2 regions of the Clostridium sp. DL-VIII genome follow, and region 2 is predicted to be linked to the other one. Evidence: predicted binding sites of a transcription regulator. Region 2 holds the regulator's gene; the other holds the start of a gene.
What was found. Region 2 encodes CtsR, which represses protease genes until heat stress. Its sites were predicted from a motif close to AAGGTCAANNAAGGTCAAAT; they were not measured.

Region 1 (4,690 bases), 1.2 Mb from region 2:
CTCTCCCCTTGCATCGTCTAGCTGACTTTTTAAGGTTTTTATAGCCGTAATCTGCTCTTTCTCTTTTGTATATTTAGCAGTCATTTCATCATTTTTTTCTTTAAGCTCCGCAAGTTCTTTTTCAAGATCTTCTAATCTTTTTTGTGAGCCTTCATCCTTCTCTTTAACTAAAGCTTCTTTTTCAATTTCTAATTTGAATATCTTTCTTCTTATTACATCAAGCTCTGTTGGAAGCGAATCAATTTCTGATCTTATCATTGCTCCAGCTTCATCAATTAGATCAATTGCTTTGTCTGGCATATATCTGTCTTGAATGTATCTATCTGATAGTTTTGCTGCAGCTACTATTGCTGAATCATGAATTCTAATCCCGTGATGAATTTCAAATCTTTCTTTTAATCCTCTAAGTATTGCTATTGTATCATCAACTGTAGGTTCGTCAATAATTACTGGTTGAAATCTTCTTTCTAAAGCCTTATCCTTTTCAATATATTTTCTATATTCATCAAAGGTTGTAGCACCAATACAGTGAAGTTCTCCTCTTGCAAGTAATGGCTTTATCAAATTTCCAGCATCCATAGCTCCATCAGTTTTACCTGCTCCAACTATAGTATGAATCTCATCAATAAATAATAGTATTCTACCTTCACTGCTTTGAACTTCTTTTAATACTGCTTTTAATCTTTCTTCAAATTCACCTCTATACTTTGCTCCAGCTATTAATGATCCCATATCTAATGAGAAAATGATTTTATCTTTTAAGCCTTCTGGAACATCACCTCTTACTATCCTTTCAGCTAATCCTTCAATAATTGCTGTCTTACCAACTCCAGGTTCTCCTATTAATACTGGATTATTTTTTGTTCTCCTAGAAAGAATTCTTATGGTTCTTCTTATTTCTTCATCTCTTCCTATAACAGGATCAAGTTTATGCTTTTTAGCAAGGTCAACTAGGTTAGTTCCATATTTAGCTAAAGCATCATATGTTCCTTCTGGATCTTGTGTCTCAACTCTTTGATTTCCTCTTACTTCTGAAAGAACTTTCAAAAAATTGTCTTTAGTTATACCATAATCCTTTAATATTTTTGAAACCTGGCTATTCTTTCCTACATCCATGATAGCAAGCATTAAATGTTCAACACTTACATATGAATCCTCAAATTGCTTTGAAAATTCTTCTGCTTTAATTAAAGCTTCTTCTATTTTTCTAGTAATATATACATTACCAATACCTTCTCCTTGAACTTTAGGCATGGAATCCAATTCTTTATTTATAGAATCTTTTATATTCTTCATAGGTACGCCCATTTTGGTAAAAATATTTGGTACCAATCCATCATCTTGTTCTACTAATGCTGAAAAAAGATGAATTAAATCTATTTGTTGATGATTGAATTTAACTGCTATAGCATTAGCGTCATTTAATGCCTGTTGTACTCTTAATGTCATTTTATCAATATTCATATCTATTCCTCCAATCTTATAAATAAACAAATCAATAACTTGATTTATTACTTGTAATTTTTAGATTATACTACTTACAGTTATAACTTATGATTTAAAAAGGAAGTTAAACTGTGTACTGCTAATTGCAAACTGTTTATAGTTTTTCTTCTGTATATATAATAATATATTGGTCAAAGAAAGTCAAAGTGTATTTGAAATTAATTTAATTTATTTTTTTCAATAAAATAAAAATGACAGGTTACTTTCTCCATAACTTAATAATATAAAATTATCATCTCATATTATTAATAAATTATGTTCAATCTAACCTATCACGTAAAGTTCTATAAAATTTCTTTCTCTCACAATATATTTAACGAAAGCTTACACTAACAAGGCACATGAAAATAAATAACGAGTCCAAAATAGCCTTGCAAGCGGACTTGTTATTTATTTGATAGTGCCTAATTATATAACTACTATTAAATTTTCTTATCTACAGAAAAAGCTAAATTAAAATACTTTAATGAATCTGTTGTTGATCCTAATTTATAATAAAGCTTTCCCATATCCATATAACGATTCTTTCTTTCTTCTCTTGTACCAAATTTAAATAATGAATCTAAAGATAAATTCATGTATTTTTCAGCTTCCAGGTATCTATCCATTTTTTGAAGTATTATTCCTTTTAAATAATACGATTTTTCAATTAATTTTATATTATTTGTAATAATTGCTTTATTTAATGATTCTTCTGTTATTTTACATGCTATTTCGTACTCTGAATCATCTATAAGAATTCCAGTGCAATAATTTAAAAATTCCACATTCTTTTCAATATTATCTCTTGGGAATATCTTAATTCCTTCCTCTATTTCCCTAATTGCCTTTTCTTTTTCACCAACCTCAAAATAATACCTTCCATAATTTCCATGAGATAGTGCCAATAGAATAGGATTGTACTTTTGGTATTCGAAAGCTTTCTTCTTATATTTATCTACACAGTCTTTTTTTAATTTAATGCATATAGCTGCGTATATGTGATAAATTTTCCCCTTACTTTCATCACTCTTAAGATTATCAACATATTCTATAATTCCTGAGAGAATAGCATAAGCCTCATCTAATTTATTTAAATTTTGATAGCATAAAGCTTCATTATAGCTTATTAAGCAATATTCACTAATAACCATTTCTTTTTTCTGTTCGAACATTTCTCTGAGCTTACTATAATACGAAATTGCTTCTATATATTCTCCATTTTGAGAAAGATATCTAGCCATGTCTTTAAAATATATTATTGTATTTTCTTCTGTATTATCTCTTTGATATAAATCATAGTATTGAGACACTATTAATTGAATATTTTCGACCTTATTTTCCTCTACATAGTAAGAGAATAATATATGTATTAGGTCGAAAGCTAAATCATAATACTTATACTTAAGTGCATAATTTAAATTATCTCTTAATTTATTTTCCGAATCAGTATCACATGAAACATTCTTTTTCATTATTTTTAAGTTATTAGATATTTGTTCATAAACATCTTCTATTAAATATTCTAAATCAATTTCAATTTTTTTCGCTATATATTTGAGTAATTCCTTATCTGCTTTGATCTTTCCATTCTCTATGCAGCTCATCTTAGCTATTGATATTTTATCTTCACATAATTCTTTTAATGTAATTCCCTTAAATATCCTAGCTCTTTTTATTTTTTCACCAGTAGACAGTATTTCCAAAATATATCACCCATTTACTCTTAGTTTTTTGCATTTTAATTTTCTAATTTCTCAGCTTCATTAAATAATTTTATTCCTTGATTCAAATAATAGGCTGCTTCTTCTTCTTCTTTTTTATCTATGAAATATTTCCCGACCCTCATAGCTAATTCTCCTGCTTTAGCTAATCTTCCACTATCTTTTGCTAGAACATACGTATCAATTAATACAGTTTCTGCTTGTTCAATTTTGTCCTCAATATTAAACAAAGTATATTTAATTAACTTACATTTTATTTTTCTATCAACGTCATCTTCATCAATACTGTTTTCTATATTTTTTAATATTTTACTGCATTGCTCAATATTTTTTAATTTTAAATAACATGTACATATATCTATTAATATATCATTGATATGACCTACGTGATTTTGAGCACTAACATTTCTAGATATCTCATAATGTTTGATTGATTCTTCTAAATCTCCTAATTCATAAAATAATTTACCTAAGTTATGCTCTATATTTACTATGCTCTTGTTATATTGTATTTTTTTATATACCTCTAACGTTTTCTTTGAGTATTTTATAGCATTTATCAAATCACCTTTTTTGTTAAACTCTTCTGCTAGGCCAAATAAATTTTTTGCGTAATTCTCATCATTATATATTTGTTCAAATCTTTCCTTTGCTAAATATGAGTATTTTAATGCTAATTCTAAATCTTCCACATCATAATAAGTTCTAGACATATTATAATAGATTTCTCCCATTAAGAAATCATCTACAACTTTATTATCAAGGTAAACTTTTTCTGCTTGCTTTAAGTAACTGCTGGCAGAATGATAAGCTTTTAATTCTAAAGCTATATTAGCTAGGTTTAAAAAGGTTTTTATTATTTGTTCATAGTTATTACTTTTAACAAAAATAACATTTGCAGACAAGAAAAATTTTTGAGCTAAAGGGAAATCTTTTTTATACATATAAGATTTTGCTGTAATAAAATATATTACTGCCTTCCTATACTCCAAATTATACTTTTCGCAATAATATAAAGCGTTATCAATATATCTTTGTCCTTTTTCATAGTCGCCTTGTAATATACAAGATTCTCCTACTTGCTCATAGTATAGGCTTATTTTTTCTGCTTGGCTTTCTTCCGATTCCATTAAATATTCTACTGTAGTATTTAGTGCATTTGCTAAGTACTCTAATAAGTCAACTGATGGATTTGAGCGACCAGACTCAACCAAACTAATTTGTCCTGGAGTTATTCTGTCTTTAGCTAGATCTTTTAATGTCATATTTAATTCTTTTCTTCGTTTTTTGATTTTTTCTCCTAGTGATAGAATTTCCATTTTTTCAATCCTTCTCTATTCAACAAATTCTTTAATCGATTAATATATTTTTCCTTAATTATAACATAAATTTATAAAAAACTGCACAAAAATATAAACGTACCCCAAATTTTATATAATTTAATTGTATTATCCATTTTTATGCAAAAAAATATAAATAAA
Region 2 (4,690 bases):
TTTCTTTACCTATATTCTCAATCTTTTCTTCTAGGTCTTTTAAATCTGGCGGAGTTGTTAAACTTTGTATTCTGACTTTTGCAGCTCCCTCATCTATTAAATCAATAGCTTTATCAGGCATAAATCTATCTGTAATATATCTATCTGATAAATTCACAGCAGCTTCCAGTGCTTCATCTGTAATTTCAACTCTATGATGTGCTTCATACTTATCTCTTAAACCTTTTAATATCTCTAAAGTTTCTTCTTTAGATGGTTCACCTACAGTTATTGGTTGAAATCTTCTTTCTAGTGCAGAATCTTTTTCAATATACTTTCTATATTCATCAATAGTTGTTGCTCCAATACATTGAATTTCTCCTCTAGCTAGGGCTGGTTTTAATATGTTTGATGCATCAATGGCACCTTCTGCACCACCTGCTCCTATTATTGTATGGATTTCATCAATAAAGATAATTATATCTTTATCTTTAACAATTTCCTCCATAGTCTTTTTTAATCTTTCTTCAAATTCGCCTCTATATTTTGCACCTGCAATCATAGATGTTAAATCCAAAGAAATAACTCTTTTACTTTTAAGTATCTCCGGAATGTTTCCTTCAACTATTCTCTGAGCTAATCCTTCAACTACTGCAGTTTTACCAACTCCTGGTTCGCCAATTAAGCATGGATTATTTTTTATTCTTCTACAAAGTATCTCTAGTAATCTCTGAGTTTCATTATCTCTTCCTATTACAGGGTCTAATCCCTGCTCCTTAGATAAGGCTGTTAAATCCCTGCCATATTTGTCAAGCATAGGAGTAGCAACTTTTTTATTTTCTACTGTACTTTTATCACTAACCTTATCTTCATAATTTCCTGATAAAAATACTAATAGCTCTTCACTTATAATAGCAAAATTCAAACTCAAACTTTTTAATATAGTATAAGCCATGCCTTCTTCCTGATTAAGCAATGCTAACAAAATGTGCTCTGGGCTAACATATTTATGATTTAGCTTTTTAGCTGCTGCAAAACTTTCGTCTATTAATCTCTTTGTTCTAGGAGTTAATAGAATATTCTCATCTGTTTTCTTTATATCACCATAACCTAAGTATCTCTGTATCATTGTTTTAATATTATCACTATTAACTCCATATTTCTTTAACAATTTAGCTGAATATCCATCTTCTTTTAAAATACCTAATAACACATGCTCTGTTCCAACATATCCATGTTTAAATTTCTCTGATTCACTTTCAGCTTCCAAAATTACTGCTTGTGCCCTTTCCGTTAATTTATTGTATTCCATCCTTTTCGAACCTCCCATCTTTTCCTTATGTCAATATTTCCTTTACAAGCTTTGCTCTTTCATATTTACTCTCTTTTTCATCTAAAACTCTTCCCAAATAATTTTGCAGTGAGGCATTGCTTGTAAGTCTAAATAAGTTATCTATTTTTCTTAATTCAATATCTATTATTGATAATTCTGCTCCTAATCTAAGATTAGACAACAAATCTACAGTTTCTTTGGAATCCAATAGAACTGCATGCTTTAAAATTCCATATGCTCTATATACCCTATCTTCTAATTCATGTCTGCATTTGTTAATCAATATTTCTCTGAATTTGTTTTCTTCTGCTATCGTATTTAATATTGCCTCTTTTAATTTATTTATTATATTACTTTCTGTTAATCCTAATGATATTTTATTGAATATTCTATATAAATTTCCATAAACCTTTGTGCCTTCTAAATGAAGGCCTTTAATGCCCATACCCATTTTACTAAGATTCTTAGAAATATTTTTAATCTCTTCACTCATGGTAAGTGCAGGCAAATGCAATACCACAGAAGCTCTTAATCCTGTTCCGATATTCTCTGGAGATGATGTTAAATATCCAAGAGTTTCATCAAATGCATAATCTAAGTTTTTCTCTATTTTATCGTCAATATCAGTGGCCTTACTAAAAGCTTCCTCTAAATTCAACCCTTCACTTATACATTGAAGAACAATATGATCCTTTTCATTTATCATAATACTAAAAGTCTCGTTATCATTTAATATGAATGCTCCTTTATCTGAATTTTTTAGAAGCTCTTCACTAATTAGATCCTTTTCTAAATATTGTTTACTTAATTCTTCTTTTATATTCCAAACTTCATATAATGTAATTTCTTCATCGGTTAATTCATTTTTAAGAAAATTATATATATTTTTCCCACTTTCTCGACCTTTTATATAATTCAATTTATTAGGAAAAGGCAAATTGCTAAAATTTCTAGATAATAATATTTTACTTGTTAGTACAGCTTCACTGCCTTCACTCTTATTAATCCAGCTATTCATGGCAATCCCCCTCCTTAGTATTTATTGTTTCTTTAATATTATTTTCTAAAATACATAACTCTAATTTTTTTATTTCATCTCTTACAATTGCTGCTCTTTCATATTCTTCAGCAACTATTAATTTTTGCATTTCTTCCTTTAGATCTTTAAGCTTTCGCTTCTGAACTAATTCTTTTCCCTTGATTTTAGGCACTTTCCCTACATGTTTTACTCCCGCCTGTAAACTCTTTATCCTTGGCTCAAGTACAACCTTAAATTCTTCATAACACTCAGAACAGCCTAATCTTCCTGTTTTTTTAAATTCATCATAGGTTAACCCACAACTTGGGCAAACAATTTCTTTTACTTTACTACTATCTATATTAGTTTTATTACTATCTGCATTAGTTAATAGCTCCGACAATACTCCTTGAAATGGAAAATTTATATTTTGCATAATAGGACTGAAAAATGGAATATTAGCTATGTCCTTTGCACAATTTTCACATAACCAAATTTCATGCTTTTGCCCATTCATTACTGTAATTAAGTTTATCTTTGCTTCATTTTTTTTACATTTTTCACATAACATATATATCCCCACCTTTAAGATAAAATTATCATAATCATTGCCTTTAAAATATCAGCTCGTACCTTATTTTTATTTTCGGCTGAAGTTAAACTTCTATCATTTATTGCCATTTTCATTATTTCACATTCTCGTTCTTCAATAACTCCAGATTCCAACAAATGATTAAGCAAAGCATTTGCATTATGATATGTTATTGTATCTCCTATGCTTTGATTTATTATCTCTTCTCTTTTATTAGAATCATCATATTCTAACTGCTTAATAGCAATATGTCCACCGCCACCTCTTTTACTTTCGATTAAGTATCCTCTTTCGTAAGTAAATCTAGTAGTTAATACATAATTGATCTGAGATGGTGCACACCTAAATTGATCTGCCAGCTCATTTCTTTGTATAAAGATCACATTATCTCGATTTTCATTAAACATTTGCTTTATGAAATCTTCTATTATATCTGAAAGTCTTGCCATAACATCACCTGCTTAAACCTTTTTTTAATATTTGTTTTTGACTTACTTTGACTTTTTATAATTATACTATATTTCTTTTATTTTTTAAAGTATTAATATAAACTATGATTATTTTCAATTTTATATGTTAATAATTATTAATATTTGAATATAGTTTATGGAGGCTTCTTATGCAGATAATCTGGTATGGACATTCATGTTTTATTATAAAAACACCTACTGGTAAGCGGATTCTTATTGATCCATTTAATGATAATCTTGGATATGATAACAATTTTCCGAAATGCGACTTGATAACCCTTAGTCATAATCATTTTAATCGCTTATTACTAAATAATTATAATAACCTAACCAAAGTTATTAATGAAATTGGAGCTATTGATATGAATTTTATAAAATTAGAAGGCTTTAATTCATTTCATGATAAATGTAATGGATTAAAAAGAGGTTCGAATATTATTTATACATTTAGAACTGATAAATATTCTATATGTCATTTAGGACATTTAGGGCATATACCTTCTTCATTAACTTTAGAAAAACTAAGAAATATTGATATTTTACTTATTCCAATTGGTGGTCACTTTACATTAAACGGATTTGAAGCCGCAAAACTCTGTAAATTAATTTCACCTAAATACATAATTCCTATGCAATATAAGACTAATAAAACATCTTTATATCTAGATGACCCTAAAAATTTTATTATATCCATGAAGCATATAAAAAAAATCAAATCAAATATATTAGATATTTCAACATTAGACTTAAATTGTGGGTCACAATGTATATTGCTAACACCACCTAGCAGCTAGCTAAAACTCATAGAAATATCTCTGCTCATCTCTTTAAACCTAACTTCTTAGCTTCCTCTTTACACTTTATAAAATAATTCACTTGAAGTTAACCCAAAAAATATGCCTTTTACCTATTAAAAGTTCTACAATTTTTAATATATGAAAAAAAGATCGTCTAAAGACGACCTTTCTTCTATTATTCTTGGTTTGGAGCTCCTACTGGGCAAACATTCGCACAGTTTCCACAATCAATGCAAGTATCTGCATCGATAACGTATTGAGAATCCCCTTGAGTTATAGCGCTAACTGGACATTCTCCAGCACATGCTCCACAACTAACGCATGAATCATTAATTACAAATGCCATCTAGAACACCTCCTAATAAATTGCGGTAATTAACCTCTTACATTTTAACATGTATTCTAATGTTTTTAAAGTCTTTTGTGCCTTAGACAAGCGTATTTTTAATTCTGCTTGATGATTTAAACTTAGATTACTATATATCCCAAATCCTCTATTGA

Region 1: clpB (ATP-dependent chaperone ClpB) is a predicted target of CtsR. The motif match lies at 1,634-1,653, and genes of this name have one in related genera.

What each region holds. Positions count from the first base shown of each region.
Region 1 is NZ_CM001240.1:5,689,215-5,693,904, forward strand. Features, by position in the region: gene clpB (ATP-dependent chaperone ClpB) at 1-1,464, opposite strand, end outside; gene CDLVIII_RS25910 (helix-turn-helix transcriptional regulator) at 1,929-3,191, opposite strand; gene CDLVIII_RS25915 (tetratricopeptide repeat protein) at 3,227-4,528, opposite strand.
Region 2 is NZ_CM001240.1:414,558-419,247, reverse strand. Features, by position in the region: gene CDLVIII_RS01990 (ATP-dependent Clp protease ATP-binding subunit) at 1-1,291, opposite strand, end outside; gene CDLVIII_RS01985 (protein arginine kinase) at 1,317-2,330, opposite strand; gene CDLVIII_RS01980 (UvrB/UvrC motif-containing protein) at 2,323-2,901, opposite strand; gene CDLVIII_RS01975 (CtsR family transcriptional regulator) at 2,916-3,371, opposite strand; gene CDLVIII_RS01970 (MBL fold metallo-hydrolase) at 3,542-4,186, shown strand; gene CDLVIII_RS01965 (4Fe-4S binding protein) at 4,365-4,535, opposite strand; gene CDLVIII_RS01960 (heavy-metal-associated domain-containing protein) at 4,658-4,690, opposite strand, start outside.